4 regions of the Dietzia sp. WMMA184 genome follow, and region 2 is predicted to be linked to each of the others. Evidence: predicted binding sites of a transcription regulator. Region 2 holds the regulator's gene; each other region holds the start of a gene.
What was found. Region 2 encodes LexA, which represses DNA repair genes until DNA is damaged. Its sites were predicted from a motif close to CGAACANNTGTTCG; they were not measured.
Positions count from the first base shown of each region.

Region 1: a site for LexA is predicted at 1,971-1,984, ahead of CK206_RS07780 (HNH endonuclease signature motif containing protein). Genes of this name have one in related genera too.
Region 3: a site for LexA is predicted at 1,966-1,979, ahead of CK206_RS16815 (HNH endonuclease signature motif containing protein). Genes of this name have one in related genera too.
Region 4: a site for LexA is predicted at 1,578-1,591, ahead of CK206_RS05275 (CoA transferase subunit A). Genes of this name have one in related genera too.

Region 1 covers NZ_NXEI01000001.1:1,691,582-1,695,773, forward strand. The annotation lists gene CK206_RS07775 (acetaldehyde dehydrogenase (acetylating)) at 1-315, opposite strand, end outside; gene CK206_RS07780 (HNH endonuclease signature motif containing protein) at 405-1,952, opposite strand; gene CK206_RS07785 (IclR family transcriptional regulator) at 2,066-2,830, shown strand; gene CK206_RS07790 (2-keto-4-pentenoate hydratase) at 2,827-3,612, opposite strand; gene kstD (3-oxosteroid 1-dehydrogenase) at 3,664-4,192, shown strand, end outside.
Region 2 covers NZ_NXEI01000001.1:423,802-427,993, forward strand. The annotation lists gene dapF (diaminopimelate epimerase) at 1-504, shown strand, start outside; gene hflX (GTPase HflX) at 558-2,006, shown strand; gene lexA (transcriptional repressor LexA) at 2,046-2,756, opposite strand; gene CK206_RS01980 (hypothetical protein) at 2,946-3,386, shown strand; gene nrdR (transcriptional regulator NrdR) at 3,498-3,953, shown strand; gene hrpA (ATP-dependent RNA helicase HrpA) at 3,964-4,192, opposite strand, start outside.
Region 3 covers NZ_NXEI01000001.1:3,626,472-3,630,663, reverse strand. The annotation lists gene pgi (glucose-6-phosphate isomerase) at 1-1,206, shown strand, start outside; gene CK206_RS16820 (dihydrofolate reductase family protein) at 1,311-1,901, shown strand; gene CK206_RS16815 (HNH endonuclease signature motif containing protein) at 2,038-3,960, shown strand; gene CK206_RS16810 (SDR family oxidoreductase) at 4,030-4,192, opposite strand, start outside.
Region 4 covers NZ_NXEI01000001.1:1,143,818-1,148,009, reverse strand. The annotation lists gene CK206_RS05285 (IclR family transcriptional regulator) at 1-664, opposite strand, end outside; gene pcaD (3-oxoadipate enol-lactonase) at 700-1,491, opposite strand; gene CK206_RS05275 (CoA transferase subunit A) at 1,602-2,354, shown strand; gene CK206_RS05270 (3-oxoacid CoA-transferase subunit B) at 2,358-2,987, shown strand; gene CK206_RS05265 (malate dehydrogenase) at 3,102-4,109, shown strand; gene CK206_RS05260 (valine--tRNA ligase) at 4,174-4,192, shown strand, end outside.

The DNA.
Region 1 (4,192 bases), 1.3 Mb from region 2:
GGTGAGGTCGATGGCGATGATGCCGGCCTCTTCGTACTTGGGCGCGTAGGCCTTGTGCACGTACGCGCTGGTGGCCTCGAACAGCAGGTCGGGCTTCTCGCCACCGGCCTCGATGGAGGTGAGCAGTTCGTCGGCGCCGCCCGCCATGCAGGTGAGGCCGTGGTCGGCGGCGCGCTTCATGCCCTCGGACTCGGCGTCGATGCCGATCATCCATTTGGGCTCGATGTACTCGCTGCGCTCGAGCTTGTACATGAGGTCGGCTCCGATGTTGCCGGACCCCACGATCGCGGCGGTGAGCTTGGTCTTGTCTGTCATGACGGAAGTGTCGCGCGGGCGGGCTCGCGGGACAACAGGTTGTGCCACTCAGTGAAATCGCGGCACTCCAGGGCGGTGCACGCCGGCACTCAGGCCGGCCGTGCGCGCGCCCGGGCCGCGCCCGGAGGGTTCGTGAGGTGACCGTCTGCGCTGATGAGCCGGTCGGCGAAGGCGTTCCACTCGCGTTCCCGTATGGCGTCGCGCGCACGGGCCAAGGGGCCCTTGGGTCTGGTGCGGTGTTGGTGTCCGGTGTCGGTGAGGATGATCAGTTCGCCGAGTGGGCCGGGCCTGTAGGCGTTGGTCCCGAACGTCTTCTCCCGGTGGTGTTTCCGACACAGGCAGACGAGGTTCCACTCGGTGGTCGGCCCGCCGAGTTCGGGATCCTTCGTGTTGAACGCGATCACATGGTCCACGTCACAGTCCTCCGCGGGAACCGAACACCCCGGATGTCGGCAGGTGCCGTCGCGCATGCGGATGCGCTCCGCCATCGCGGGGGTGATCAGGTAGCGCAGGGCGTGTTCCGGGGAGTCGAGCACGCCGGGGGCGGGGTCGACGAGTTCGAACCGCACGCGTGCGTCGGCGCCCTCCAGCAACTGCTGGCACAACCAGGAGTAACTGCTGTATGCGCCGTGCACGAATTCCACGCGGTTGGGCAGCCCCTGCGCGGCCGCGGCGATCACGCTCACCCGGATCGGCCGGCCGGCTGCGGCGGCGTTACCGAGCGACGGCCTGGGCATGTCCGCACCCACGGTGACCTCACCCAGCTCGATCGATCCGTCGTCCCCCGGGCCGGAGTCCGTCCCGCCGGCGTCGGCGGGCGCCGGGGCCGGGGCGGGCGCCGGGGCGTACACGGCGAGGGAGGCGAGAGCGTCGGCACGCAGCTGATCCAGCGTGCCGGGCACCCCGTCTCCGGAGGCAGCGCGGGCGTCGGTCTCGATACGTCCCCGCAGCAACTCCGCATCGGCCAGAGGCAGCTTCGCCCACATCGAGGCCATCCCGTTCCGGCCCGACCGGAACCGGACCGTACGCGTGAGCGCCGCCCGGGCCCGGGCATCCTCGGCGCCCTCCGGGTCGAGCCGGCCGACGGCCTCATCGATCCGGCCGTCCACCGAATTGCGAGTCGGCCGGTCACCGCCGTCCAGGTCGTCGACGATGCCCGCCACGACCTCGTCCTCCACGTCCGAGACGATCGAGTCGGGCACCTCGGCCAGCTTGCAGGCGATGTCGATGGCGAGCTGTTCGGGAACGACCCCGCGCTCCACCGAGGCCCGCAGTCGCGCGAGCCGCGAATGGATCTGGACCCCGGCGGTGACCAGACGCGCGGCGTGCCAGCACGTGAGCTGACAGGCCGCCACGAGATGGTCACGAGCCCTGGATTGCGGGTCCAACCGTGCGTATGCCGAACGTGCACGAGCACCGCTCCCGGCGACCCCTTCGGTGCGGTCGACGCCCGTGCCGACCTCATCCGCCCGGGACATCTGCTCGACCAGGGCCGCTGCCGCCTCCAGCCGGGTCGCACCTGCCCGGTTCTGCGCCAGGGTCGCGGCCCGTGCCGCCTCGCTCACCTCCGTCGAGTCGAGCCCGCCCAGGGATTCCGGAACCGCGAACAGTGACTTCGTCGTCGACAATTCCCCCACCCCCCTCGCGCTCGATTTAGAACTTGTGTTCGACAGTACGGCACTGCAGGTGTTAGCGCAAGCGTTCGATCCGCCCGGCCTCCGGTGTCCGACCCGCGCGCTACACTCACCGCATGACCGAGCCCCCCTCTTCTCCCGTCGACCGCGCCTTCGAGGTGCTACGCGTGACGGCGGGCGGGACAGGGATGACGCTCAGTGAGATCGCGCGCGAGACCGGGCTGGCCAAGTCCACGACGCTGCGCCTCCTGGCCGCGCTCGAGCGCAACGACGCGGTGACGAGGATCGGGCAGCGCTACCGGCTGGGGCCGTTGGTGCACGAGCTGGACCCGATCCCGGTCTCGCCGGCGTACGAGCGGATCCGCCGGGTGCTCACACCGTTTCTCGCGCACCTCTTCGAGGCCACGCGCGCGACCGTTCACCTGGCCACCCTGCACGGCGACGAGGTGGTCTACCTCAACAAGTTGCACGGGCCGCGGCCGATCCCGTCGCCGTCGCGGATCGGCGGCGGCCTGCCGGCGTACTGCACAGGGGTGGGAAAGGCGATGCTGGCGTTCGACGAGGCAGCGGCCGAGCGCGTGGCGCAGGAGCCGTTGGTCGAGTGGACGGACACCACTGTGACCTCCCCCGACGCCCTGGCGGTGGAGCTCGCCGAGATACGACGGAGGAGACGCGCGATCGACCGCGCCGAGCTCACGCCCGGCCTGTACTGCGTGGCGGCGCCGGTGTTCGACGACGACGACGAGGAGCGCGCAGGCGGGACGCGGGCCGTCGCCGCGTTGTCCGCCAGCGCGGCGGACGAGAGCGCGCTGGCCCGGCTCGAGCCGCTGGTCACCCGCGTCGCCGCGGCGGCCGGTCGCGCGCTGGCCGCGGACGGTTAGCGGAAGTCCATGGTGACGTCGCCCAGCCCGGCGAACTCGGCGCGGAAGCTGTCGCCCGGGGCGGCGTCCATCGCGCGGATCGCGGTGCCCGGAAGGATCACGTCGCCCTTGCGCAGACGGACACCGAACTTGGCGACCGTCGACGCGAGCCACCCGACCGAATTGAGCGGGTTACCGAGCACCGCGTCGGAACGCCCGGACGCGAGGAACTCGCCGTTCTTGTAGAGGGTCGCGTCGATCGCCGCGACGTCGATGTCCGCGAGCCGGACCCGCTGCTCGCCCACCACGTAGCCACACGACGAGGCGTTGTCCGCGATCGTGTCGGGCAGCGTGATCTTCCAGTCCCGGATGCGGGAGTCGATCAACTCGATCGAGGGGACGACCCACTCGATCGCCGCGGCGGCCTCCTCCTGGGAACATCCCTCCGGCGGGATGTCGGCGCCCAGGATGAAGCCGACCTCCACCTCGACCCGCGGGAAGCAGAACCGGGCCGCCTCGATCGCGGTGCCCTCGGGGTATTCCATCGTGTCGAGCAGATGCCCGTAGTCGGGCTCGTCGACGCCCATCATCTCCTGCATCGCCTTGGACGCCAGGCCCACCTTGTGGCCGGTCACCACCGCGCCGGCATCGAGCCTGCGGCGGATGTTGACCAGCTGGATCTCGAAGGCGTCGTCCGGGGTCATGTCAGGATGGTCGTCGGTCAGCGGCGCGATCGGCGCGACGTCCGACTCGGCGTCCCAGAGTCGCTGGGCAAGTGTGGCGCGGGTCTCCTCGTTGAGCATGAGGGGGATGCTACCTGGGCCGTCTGGCGCCACGGCGCTCAGTTCTATAACGTGTTCTACATGGCAGATCAGGAATTCGACGTCGTCGTCGTCGGCAGCGGTGGAGCAGGCATGACGGCCGCCCTCGCTGCAGCAAAGAAGGGCCTCAGCGTGGTCCTCGTAGAGAAGGCCCCGCACTACGGAGGCTCCACCGCGCGCTCCGGCGGCGGCGTGTGGATCCCCAACAACTCCGTGCTCCGACGCGACGGCGTCCTGGACACCCCGGAGGCGGCCCGCACGTACCTCCGCTCGATCATCGGCGACGCGGTGGAGCCCGAGAAGATCGACACCTACGTCGACCGCGGTCCCGAGGTCCTGGACTTCGTCCTCGCCAACAGCCCCCTGCGGTTGGAGTGGGTCAAGGACTACTCCGACTACTACCCCGAGGCTCCCGGTGGGCGTCTCGGCGGCCGGTCCGTCGAGCCCAAGCCGTTCGACCTCCGCCAGCTCGGGTCCGAGGCCGACAAGCTGGAGCCGGGCTACGCCAAGGCGCCGGTCAACATGGTGGTGATGCAGTCCGACTACCGCTGGCTCAACCTCC
Region 2 (4,192 bases):
CGCCCCGCCGAGGTCCTCTCACACTCGGGTGATGACGCCGTGGTGCGGGTGGACATGGGGGAGCCGCGACTGCTCGGACTGTCGTCGGCGGAGGTCGGTGGCCGGACGTTCGCCGGGCTCGCCGTCGACATGGGCAATCCGCACCTCGCCTGTGTGGTCCCCGATCTGGACGCCGCGGACCTCGCCGGGCTGCGGGTGCAGGAGGCCCCCGGGTACGACCGGGCCTTCTTTCCCGACGGCGTCAATGTCGAGATCGCCACCCCGATGGTGGACGGTCGGGTCTCCATGCGGGTCCACGAGCGGGGATCAGGGGAGACCATGTCCTGCGGAACCGGAATCGTCGCGACCGCGGTCGCCGCGCTGGCCGACTCGGGGGAGGCGACGGGCGACGTCGTCGTGGTGGTCCCGGGCGGCGAGGTGGAGGTATCACTGACCGGTGCCGGGTCCTCGCTCACAGGGCCGTCCACACTCGTCGCCCACGGTCATTACCACCGTGGTCGGTAGCACACCGTCTCGAACGGGACACCGGGGGGCCCGGTGTGAGAAGATGAACCCGAATGACTACTGATCACACGGCCGCTGACCGGCCGACACGCGACCTCGATCCATCCATCGGTGAATTCCAGCTCGAGGAGAGATCCTCGATGCGCCGGGTGGCGGGGCTCTCCACCGAACTCCAGGACGTCAACGACGCCGAGTACCGCCAGCTCCGACTCGAACGTGTCGTGCTCGTCGGTGTCTGGACCGAAGGGTCCGCCGCGCAGGCGGACGCCGCGATGGACGAGCTCGCCCAGCTCGCCGAGACCGCGGGATCGGAGGTGTGCGACGCGCTCATCCAGCGCCGCGACAAGCCCGATGCCGCCACGTACATCGGGTCGGGCAAGGTCAGCGTCCTCAAGGACGTGATCGCGGCGACCGGCGCCGACACCGTCATCTGCGACGGCGAGCTCACCCCGGGGCAGCTGCTCGCGCTGGAGAAGGCGGTCAATGTCAAGGTCATCGACCGTACCGCGCTGATCCTCGACATCTTCGCGCAGCACGCCACCAGCCGTGAGGGCAAGGCCCAGGTGTCGCTCGCCCAGATGGAGTACATGCTGCCCCGTCTGCGTGGGTGGGGCGAGTCGTTGTCCCGCCAGGCGGGCGGCCGTGCCGGCAGCAACGGCGGCGTCGGTCTTCGCGGCCCGGGTGAGACCAAGATCGAGACCGATCGGCGCCGGATCCGCGAGCGGATGGCCCGTCTGCGTCGCGACATCAAGGGGATGAAGCAGGCCCGGGACACCAAACGGCACCGTCGGCGTTCCACTCCGGTGCCGTCCATCGCCATCGCCGGATACACGAACGCCGGGAAGTCCAGCCTGCTCAACAGGATCACCGGAGCCGGCGTCCTGGTTCAGAACGCCCTGTTCGCCACCCTCGATCCGACGACGAGGAAGGCCGAGTTGCCCGACGGCAGGGCGGTCGTCTTCACGGACACCGTGGGATTCGTCAGGCATCTGCCGACCCAGTTGGTCGAGGCCTTCAGGTCGACTCTTGAAGAGGTCGTCGACTCCGAGTTGCTCCTCCACGTGGTGGATGGTTCGGATGCCTTCCCGCTCCGCCAGATCGAGGCGGTGCGCAAGGTGATCAACGAGGTGGTGGAAGAGCAGAACGCGGAGCGGCCTCGGGAACTCCTGGTGATCAACAAGATCGACGCCGCGGATCCCGTGGTCCTCACCGAATTGCACCACGCGCTGCCCGACGCCGTGTTCGTCTCGGCGGTCACCGGGCAGGGTGTCGACGAACTCCTCGAGAGGATCACCCAGATCGTCGCCTCCGGGGACACCGAGCTGACCCTGTCCGTCCCGTACTCCCGCGGGGACGTGGTGTCGCGGGTCCACGCCGAGGGCGCGGTGGTCGAGGAGGAACACACCCAGGACGGAACCCGGCTGGTGGTCCGGTTGCCCGCGTCCGTGGCCGGCGAACTGGACGAGTTCGCGGTCCGCGATCCACATGACGGCGCCGCCTGACCCCTGCGGGGACGGGCGGCGCGTCGTTCGAACCGGGACTCAGAGTTTCCGGAACACCGTCACGACCTTGCCGAGGATCGTCGCGTGCTCGCCCGGAATCGGGCTGAACGACGGATTGTGGGGCAACAACCAGACTCCGCTCGAGTCGTTCCGGAAGGTCTTGACCGTGGCCTCCCCGTCGATCATGGCGGCGACGATCTCCCCGTTGTCCGCGACGTTCTGCCGCCTGACCACCACGTAGTCGCCATCGCAGATGGCGGCGTCGATCATCGACTCGCCGACGACCTTGAGCATGAACAGATCACCTGACCCGACGAGGTCCGCCGGCAGGGGGAAGATCTCCTCGACGGCCTGTTCCGCGAGGATGGGCCCGCCCGCCGCGATCCGGCCGAGGACGGGTACGTAGACGGGTTCGACCGCGCCTCCCGGACGCTGGGGCTCCGGCGCAGGTGACCGGCGGCCCCGTGACTTCTGCCCCGGGACACCGTGGACGTCGACCGCGCGCGGCTTGTGAGGATCCCGCGTCAGGAAGCCCTTCTTCTCCAACGTGCGGAGTTGATGCGCCACCGACGACGTGGACTGTAAGCCGACCGCGTCCCCGATCTCGCGGATGCTCGGCGGATAACCACGCTCCTTGACGGTGTCGTGGATGTGCAGGAGAACGCTCTTCTGTCGGTCCGTCAGTGACTCGAAATCGGGCTTCGGCATCTCGTGGGGTCCCTTCGGCGAATGGATGTTCGACGCTGTGATCTGTCTACACCCTAGTGCCAACCACCGCCTTGCGCCACACACGTGTTCGAAGAAATTCCTCTGCGAATCGTGATTGTGTCGGAGTCGCGTGATACAACTCTAGGGGAGTTCGGATTCGAACAGATGTACTGAGACAGACATACAGGTGTGCGAACCCTGATCGCACACCGTATCGAGTAGGGAGCCACCATGACCGTTGTCGAGCTTCAGTCCCACCCACGTCCGGCCGTGCGGTGGACCGAGGTCTGCCCCGATGACCATCGTGGACAGGGCGCTCACCTCGACCGGCCGAGAGATGTGTCGGTGCTCGTGCGTCCCACGCCTGCGCCGCGGCGCACGCTGGTCCGACCCGAGGGCAATCGGCTGGCCGTCACGTCCGCCCGTGCGGGGAACCTCGTCCGGCCGCGGGTGGCGGCCCGTCCGGCCACCGTCACATCGGTCGCCCCCGGTCGGCGTGTACTCGTGCGCCCGGTCTCGACGGACCGCGCGCGGGCGTGCCACGTCGAGGCCCCGGTGTCCACCGGGGTGGTCGACGACGTGCCGGCCTGGGCACTGCTGGCGTGCGGGATTGCATTCGGCGTGATCATGCTTCTCGCAGTGGCCTTCCTCGGCGGACCCGCCTACGCGTGACCGGGCAGCGGGCCTCCTAGAATGGACCGCGGGCGGCGGTCTGCCACCCCCGCGTTCCGTCAGGCACGATCCGGGACGTGTGAACTCCGGTCGACGAAGGGCCCCACGGGAATGTACTGCCCGACATGCCATCACGAGGACTCCCGGGTGATCGACTCACGATCCGTCGACGAGGGACAGGCGATCCGGCGTCGACGGGAGTGCCCCCGGTGCGGACACCGGTTCACGACGCTCGAGACGCCACTGCTGACGGTTCTCAAGCGGAACGGGGTGACCGAGGCGTTCAGCCGGGACAAGGTCGTTCGCGGTGTCCGCCGCGCGTGCCAGGGACGATCGGTCGACGAGGACGCTCTCCGTCGCCTCGCCCAGCAGGTCGAGGACGCAGTGCGCTCCGGCGGTGTGTCCGAGGTTCCGGCCCACGAGATCGGGCTCGCCATCCTGGGCCCTCTGCAGGATCTGGACGAGGTCGCCTACCTGCGTTTTGCATCCGTGTACAAGCAGTTCAGCTCGGCCGACGACTTCGAACGCGAGATCATCGCCCTCCGAGAGCGTCGCGCGAGCCGCTGACCGCGCAACGTCATCTGGACGACCGTGGGGCGAGCGCAGACGCCACCGCCTTGTCGATCCGCTCTGCCGACACTGGACGGGCCGTACCCAGTGACTGCGCGAACAGCCCCACCCGGTACTCGGCGAGCATCCACCGCAGATCCCGGCACGCCCGCGCCCCGCCCGGCCGCCGTCGCAGGGCCGCGCATGCGTCCTCGACGGTCGACTCGGAGCGGCTCAACTTCGCCGTGAGCTCGCCG
Region 3 (4,192 bases), 3.2 Mb from region 2:
ATCGGGGGCTCCGACCTTGGCCCGGTGATGGTCGACAGCGCCCTGCGGCAGTTCCGGACGGCCGGCATCAGCGCCAGGTACGTCTCCAACGTCGACCCCGCCGACCTCTCGGCCACCCTCGCGGAGATCAACCCGGCAACGACCTTGGTGGTGGTCGCCTCCAAGACGTTCACCACCCAGGAGACCATGGCCAACGCGCACGCGGCGCGCCGGCACTTCGTGGAGGCCCTCGGCTCCGAGGACGCGATCGCCTCGCACTTCGTCGCCGTCTCCACCGCCGCCGAGAAGGTCGCCGACTTCGGCATCGCGGCGGACAACATGTTCGAGTTCTGGGACTGGGTCGGTGGACGATATTCCGTCTCCTCCGCCATCGGGCTGTCGGTGATGATCACGGTGGGGCCACCGGCGTTCATCGAACTGCTCGAGGGCTTCCACACGATGGATGAGCACTTCGCCACCGAGGCGCCCGAGCACAACGCACCGGTCCTCATGGCGCTGCTGGGGATCTGGTACACGTGCTTCCTCGGGTCGCAGTCCAAGGCCGTGATCCCCTACACCCAGGACCTCCGACGGTTCCCGGCCTACCTGCAGCAGCTGACCATGGAGTCGCTCGGCAAGTCGGTCCGGCTCGACGGCTCCGATGTCACCTACCCCACCGGCGAGGTCTACTGGGGCGAGCCCGGCACCAACGGCCAGCACGCGTTCTTCCAGCTCCTCCACCAGGGCACCCAGCTGGTTCCCGTCGATTTCATCGGGATCGCCCGCCCGGGCACGGACCTGGACGCCCACCCCACCGATGGGTCGGACGCGGTGTCCATGCACGACCTGCTCATGGCCAACCTGTTCGCGCAGTCGCGGGTCCTGGCGTTCGGCAAGACCGAGGAGGAGGTCCTCGCCGACGGCGTCGACCCGACTCTCGCGCCCCACAAGGTCATGCCCGGGAACCGGCCGTCCACCACGATCCTCGCGCCGTCGCTCTCGCCGGGTGTCCTCGGCCAGCTCATCGCACTGTACGAACACATCGTGTTCACCCAGGCCGCGATCCTCGGCATCAACGCGTTCGATCAGTGGGGCGTCGAGCTGGGCAAGGCCCAGGCCGGCGAGTTGCTGGGCGCCCTCACCGCCGACACCCACCCGGGCCCCACCTTCGATTCCTCCACGGACTCCCTGGTCGAGATCTACCGCGAGGCACGCGGCCGGCGCTGACGCCCGCACCGGCGCCGTCTCCCGCGCCGGCTCGTGCGCCCGGCCCGCTCAGCGGGGTGCGCCGTCCCCCTCGCGCGGGGCGCGCCACCGTGCGATTCTTGAGCATGGCCACGATTTACTGCACCGCGACGAGCCTCGACGGGTACATCGCCGACGACGACGAAAGCCTCTCCTGGCTGTTCGCCACTCCCGGAGGCGCCGCGCCGGGGTCGACTGCCGGGGCCGATGACGAGTCGGTGCCCGAGCTCCACTTCGACCGGTTCTTCGCCGGCGTCGGCTCGATCGTCTGCGGTGCGAACACCTTCGAGTGGGTCCGCCGGGATCTCACCAAGGACGGCCAGCCGTTCGTCTGGCCGTACTCCCAGCCCACCTGGGTCGTCACCCACCGGGACCTCGACCCCGTCGACGGCGTGGAATACTTCGCCGGCGATATCGCCGACCTGCACCCCCGCCTCGTCGAGGCCGCGGAGGGGCGGGACGTCTGGGTGGTCGGCGGCGGCGACCTCGCCGGGCAGTTCGCCGACCTCGGTCTGCTCGACCGGGTGTGGATCCATCAGTGCGCGGTCGTCCTCGGCTCCGGCCGACCCCTGCTGCCCCGTCGGCTCCGCCTCCACCGTCGTCAAGTCGACACCGACGGGCAGTTCACCGCCATGCTCTTCGACGTCGTCGGCCCGGAACCACGCGATTCGGCCTAGCTGCTCGACCCCCGGTGCGCCCCCGGTGCTCCCCCGGTGCGCCGGGGGAAAACCCTTGCCTAGTCGAATGTGTGTGCGTATTATAGAACACAGATTCGACACCGGGTAGGCGGCGCACGGTCAGGGGGTGGGGCACATGGGCGGTAACGCAGACCGTTCGTCCGGCGGCTCGTTCCCGTCCGGTGGTTCGTCGTCGCCGGGCGGCAGTGCGGCCGGCGCCTCCTCGTCTTCCGCCTCGCCCTCTTCACTGTCGGAGCTGCGGGCGGCGGCGCGTGAGGGGTGGATGGGCGAGAATCGCGCGGCGGCGCGCCGGTTCGTGGCCTGCTACGAGCTATTTGTCGAATGCCAACGCCGGGAGGAGTCCGGGGCGGGCAGCGGTGAGTGTCGGCCCGGTCATGCGGTGCTCGATCCGATCGATGTCGCGGCCGGGTACGTGGTGTCGGCGATGGCGATCTCGACGGGCCGGGCCGAACGGATGATCACTTTCGCTGTCGATCTGCACTTGCGGTATCCGGAGATCCTGTCCGCGATGGCGCAGGGGCGGCTGGATCTGCAGGCCGCGAAGATACTGGCCTCGCAGATGGCCACCGTCCACGTCGATGTGCTCGAGGCGGTGCAGCGGCGGGTCGTCGAGGAGTATCTCGCCGCGATCGAGGGCGGGGTGCGCCTTGGTGAGAAAGCCATCCGCGGCAACGTCGATGCGATCATCGCCCGCTACGACGCCGACGGGATCCGCCTGCGCCGCCAGGAGGCGGCCCGCACCCGCGGGGTGCGGTTCCACAAGGGCGTCGATGGCATGTCGAGCGTGTCGGCGATCCTGGCCACCGAGGAAGCCGCCGTCCTGGCCGAGGCCCTCGACCAGCGCGTGAAAGACCACAAGTACGCCGACGCCCAAGCCGCCGCCAGCACCCAAGCCGACACCGCCAACGCCGACACCGCCAACGCGGGCGATCGCGCGGCCGCTGGCGAGGTCGAGGACTACTCGATCGCCGAGCGGCGCGCCGACGCCCTGATGTCCCTGGTGTGCGGCGACGCCGGCCTAGCTGGCGCCGCTGGTCGCGCCGGTCGGCCCGGTCAGCCCGGCGCGCCTGGTGCCGGGGTGGCGTTGCGGCCGAAGGTCACCGTCATCGCCACCGGCAACACCGCCCGCGACGCCGGCGGCGCCCGGGTGGAGTTCACCCGCACCGGCCAGGCCGCCCTGCAGGCCCTGCTCGACATGCTCGCCACCAGCGACGGGGCCACCTTCGAGCCCATCGACCCGCGCATCGGGGCCGCCGACGACTCCCGGGCCGCCCTGAAATACCGGCCCAGCGCCCAGTTGGCCCGCCGGATCCGGCTGCGCGATGGCACCTGCCGCCACCCCGGCTGCGCGATCCCGGCCGAGGCCTGTGATCTGGATCATGTGGTGCCGTTTGATCACGCCGACCCCCGTCGGGGCGGGCACACCATCGAGGCCAACCTGGCCGCGATGTGCCGGCGTCATCACCGGTTCAAGACCTTCTCGGACTGGATCTACGAACTGCAGCCCGACGGCACCCTGACCGTGCGCACCCCGGACGGCTCGACCATGCTCACCCGACCCTCCGGCCCACTTGCCAAGTACCGGCGCGAACAGGCCCACGCCGAAACCGAGGCGTGGACCCGGCAGCAACGCCGCAGCCCCGACCCCACCGGCGACGAGAAGGCCGACGCCGAGCCGACGTTCTGGTCCCGCCGCGCCTCCCGCCACCGCACCGAACGCCGCAACACCGAACGCCGCAAGGCCGAACGCGCCCGCACCTACGACCCCGCCCCACCCGCCCCCGGCACCGGGACGGGCACCTCCGGGAACGGCAAGGCCACCGGGAACGGCACAGGCACGGACGCCGCCGGCGCCGCCGCCACCACCAGCGCGGCCACCGACACCACGCCCGAGAAAGCCACTCCCGCCAGCGCCACCCCCGAGAGCGCCAGCCGCTGGTGGGCCCGCAACAAACCCCACCACAGCGACATCGAAAAAGGCATCCGCGCCCTACTCCACGAACGCCTCGACGAACTCATCGACCCACCACCCTTCTGACACCACGAGGGCCGCGCCGGGCATGACCGGCGCGGCCCTCGTCGGGGCCCGGGTGGGGCCACCAGTGGGTCAGACGAAGCGGCGGCTGACCTTCTCGGGCAGGAGCGTCAGCAGCGGGCCGATCGCCTTCCACGGCTTGGCGGGAACCAGCGCGCGGGTGGGCTCGGCGTCGATCGTCTTGACCAGCGCGTCGACGCCCTCGTCGAACTCGGTCATCAACGCGGTCTTCACC
Region 4 (4,192 bases), 720 kb from region 2:
CGCTGACCGCGCCGTGGCGGTCGTGGACCGGGGCGGCCACCGAGCGCAGGCCGGGCTCGAGTTCCTGGTCGACGACGCACCACCCGCGCTCTGCCACCCGCGCCAGCTCCGCGCGGAGCGCTGACTCGTCGGCGAGGCCGTGGGGGGTGAGCGCCCGCAGGTCCGTCGCGGCGAGGTAGGCGTCGAGGTCCTCGGCGGGGAGCGAGGCGAGCAGGACCCGCCCCATCGATGTGGCGTAGGCGGGGAACCGGGTTCCGATGGTGATGCCGATGGTCATGATGCGACGCACCTGGACGCGCCCCACGTAGACGATGTCGGGGCCGTCGAGTACCGCCACGGACGAGGATTCGCCGAGCCGCGAGCTGAGCTTCTCCAGGTGCGGTTGGGCGAGATCGGTCAGCGGGAGCGCCGACAGGTAGCTGTACCCGAGGTCGAGGACCCGGGGGGTGAGCCAGAAGACAGAGTCGGCCGTGTCCACGTAGCCCAGTTCGACGAGGGTGTGGAGGAAGCGGCGGGCGGTCGCCCGGGTCAGTCCGGTGTTGCGCGCGACGTCACTGAGGGTCTGGCGTGGCTGGCGGGCGTCGAATGCCCGGATGACCGCCAGGCCGCGCGCGAGCGACTGGACGAAGTCGGGGGAGGCCGGGCGGTCGCCGCCGTCGTCCACGGACCCGGCCGGGGTCGACACTACGTCGGGGCGGGTCACGCCGCGCCCGTGTTCCGTGCGGCGTCGAGGTGTCGGCGGAGCACGTCGGTGATGCGGTCCGGGATCTCGACGGTGGGCACGTGGGCCGCCGGGGAGACGACGACGAAGTCCGCTCCGGGCACCCCGTCGGCGATCTCGCGCAGTACCTCCGGGGGAGTGGAGGGGTCTTCTTCCCCGGCGAGCACGAGGGTGGGGCAGGAGATCCGACCCAGCTCGGCGCGGTTGTCCCAGCCGGCCAGCGCGTCGCAGCAGGAGGCGTATCCCTCGGCCGGGGTGCCCAGGACCATCTCACGGAGCCCGGCGACCAGCTCGGGCTCGGCCTCGGCCCGCGCGGCGGTGATCCACCGTGCGACGACGGCGTCGGCGACCGCGGCCGTCCCGCCCTCGCGGACCGCGGCGGCGCGATCGGCCCAGCCGGACGGTTCACCGAACTTCGCGGCGGTGCACAGGAGGGCGGTGGAGAGCACGCGGGTGGGTTCGTGGACGGCGAGCCACTGGGCCACCGCGCCACCGAGCGACAACCCGGCCACGTGGAACCGGTCGACGTCGAGCGAGTCGAGCAGGGCCAGAACGTCGGCGGCCAGGTCGGCGATCGTGCACGGCCCGGGGGCGACCTCGGACGTGCCGTGGCCCCGGTGGTCCACCGCGACCACGGTGTGGTCGCGGGACAGGTCCCGGACCTGCGCGTCCCACATCGAACGGTCGGACCCGAGTGATCCGAGGAGGACGAGGACGGGGGTGTCGGCGGACCGGGGTCCGCTGACCTCGTGGGACAGGGTGGCGGGCATGGTGTCGGTCCTCTCGTGCGTCTGGTTTCCGGTTCGGGACCACGATACGCGGAGATCGTGCGAAGGGCGAACACTTGTACAAGATGCGAACACCGGATAGGGTTCGTGACATGACCAACAAGATCTTCTCGTCGGCCGCGGACGCGGTCGCGGACATCCCCGACGGTGCCTCCCTGGCCGTGGGCGGGTTCGGTCTGGTCGGCATCCCCGCCGTCCTCATCGACGCGCTCCTCGAGCAGGGCGCCACCGACCTGAGCACGGTGAGCAACAACTGCGGCACCGACGGTTTCGGCCTGGGCAAGCTTCTGGAATCGCACCGGATCACCCGGACCACGGCCTCGTATGTCGGCGCCAACAAGGAGTTCGCCCGCCAGTACCTCTCCGGCGAGCTCGAGGTGGAGCTCACGCCGCAGGGCACGCTCGCCGAGCGCATGCGGGCCGGAGGCGCCGGCATCCCCGCCTTCTACACCCCGGCCGGCGTCGGCACGATGGTCGCCGACGGGGGCCTGCCGCTGCGTTATGACGGCGAGGGGGGCGTCGCCAAGGCGTCCGAGCCCAAGGAGGTCCGGGTCTTCGACGGCGAACAGTACGTCCTCGAGCGCGGGATCGTCACCGACTTCGCCCTGGTCCACGCCCACAGGGCCGACACCGTGGGCAACCTGCAGTTCCGTGGGACGGCTCGCAACTTCAACCCGGACGTGGCCATGGCCGGTCGGATCACGATCGTGCAGGCCGAGGAGGTCGTCGAGCCGGGCGGGATCGACCCGGCCAACGTCCACATCCCCGGCATCTTCGTCCAACGGATTGTCGAGGTCGGCCGCCAGGAGACCGGCGTCGAGATCCGCACCACCAGGGAGGCCTGAGCCATGAGCTGGACCCACGAGCAGATGGCGGCTCGCATCGCCGCGGATTTCACCGACGGCCAGTACGTCAACCTCGGTATCGGTATGCCCACCCTCATCCCCGGATATCTTCCCGAGAGTGTGCAGGTGACCCTCCACTCGGAGAACGGCATCCTCGGCGTCGGGCCGTACCCGACGGACGACGAGCTCGACCCCGAGATGATCAACGCAGGCAAGGAGACCATCACCGCCGAGGCGGGGGCGGCGTTCTTCTCGTCGTCGGAGTCCTTCGCCATGATCCGCGGCGGTCACGTCGACGTCGCCGTCCTCGGCGCTATGCAGGTCTCGCAGTCCGGCGACCTGTCCAACTGGATGGTCCCCGGCGCCATGGTCAAGGGCATGGGCGGTGCGATGGACCTCGTCCACGGCGCCGACCGCGTGATCGTGATGATGGACCACGTCACCCGCAAGGGCGACCTCAAGCTCATGCAGGAGAACACGCTCCCGTACACGGGCAAGGGCTGCGTCCAGCGGGTCGTCACCGACCTGTGCGTCCTCGACATCGCGCCGGAGGGCTTCCGACTCGTCGAACTGGCGCCGGACGTGACCATCGACGAGGTCCGCCGGAAGACGGGCGCCGAGATCCACGCCTGAGTCGACGCTCGGGTGGACGTCAGGTGTACACCGCCCGCGGAGGCGGGAGGCGGGGTCGGATTCTCACTACTGTGGGAACCGACCCCGTCGTCGTCCCCGGAAGGTCCGTCCCACATGAGCACCTCTACCCCGGTCACCGCCACCCCGGCCACCGTGACCGTCACCGGCGCCGCCGGAAAGATCGCCTACTCGTTGCTGTTCCGTCTCGCCTCCGGGCTGGTGTTCGGGCCCGGGACCCCGGTCCGCCTGCGTCTGCTCGACATCCCGTCGGCCGTGGTCGCGGCGGAGGGCGTCGCGATGGAGATCGAGGACTGCGCTCTCCCGCTGGTCGAGTCGATCGAGATCACCGACGACGTGGACACCGCGTTCGACGGCGCCAACGCGGCATTCCTGGTGGGCGCCAGGCCGCGCGGCAAGGGGATGGAGCGCGCCGACCTGCTCACCGCCAACGGGGCGATCTTCCGGGAACAGGGCCGCGCCATCAACGCCCACGCCGCCGACGACGTGCGGGTGGTGGTGGTGGGCAACCCCGCCAACACCAACGCCTACATCGCCCACCGACACGCGCCCGACGTCCCCGCCGGTCGCTTCACCGCCCTGATGCGGCTCGACCACAACCGCGCGCTCAGCCAGCTCGCCACCCGGCTGGGAGCGCCGGTCGCCGACCTGGACGGGGTGGTGGTCTGGGGCAACCACTCGGCCACCCAGTTCCCCGACGTGTCGTACCTGACGCGACGAGGCGAGCCGGTCACCTCCGGGCTCGACGAGGAGTGGTTGGCCGACACGTTCATCCCACGGGTCGCGAACCGGGGAGCCGAGATCATCTCGGTGCGCGGATCGTCGTCGGCCGCCTCGGCCGCCGGCGCGGCGGTCGACCAGATGCGCGACTGGGTGCACGGCACCAGTGGGGAGAGCTGGACCACGGTCGCATTGCCGTCGGAGGGGCAGTACGGCACCGTGCCGGGTGTGGTGACGGGGTTGCCCTGCCGCAGCCGCGGCGCGGAGTGGGAGGTCGTCGAAGGACTGGCGATCGGGGACTTCCAACGAGCCCGCATCGACGCGTCGGTGGCGGAGCTGGTCTCGGAGCGTGACGCCGTTCACGGACTGGGACTGGCCGACTGACCTCGGGTGCACCGGGGCTGACGGCGTGTGCCGGGCCCCGGCGTCCACGGCCTAGGATGGTCGGGTGACGACTCCAGCTTCTG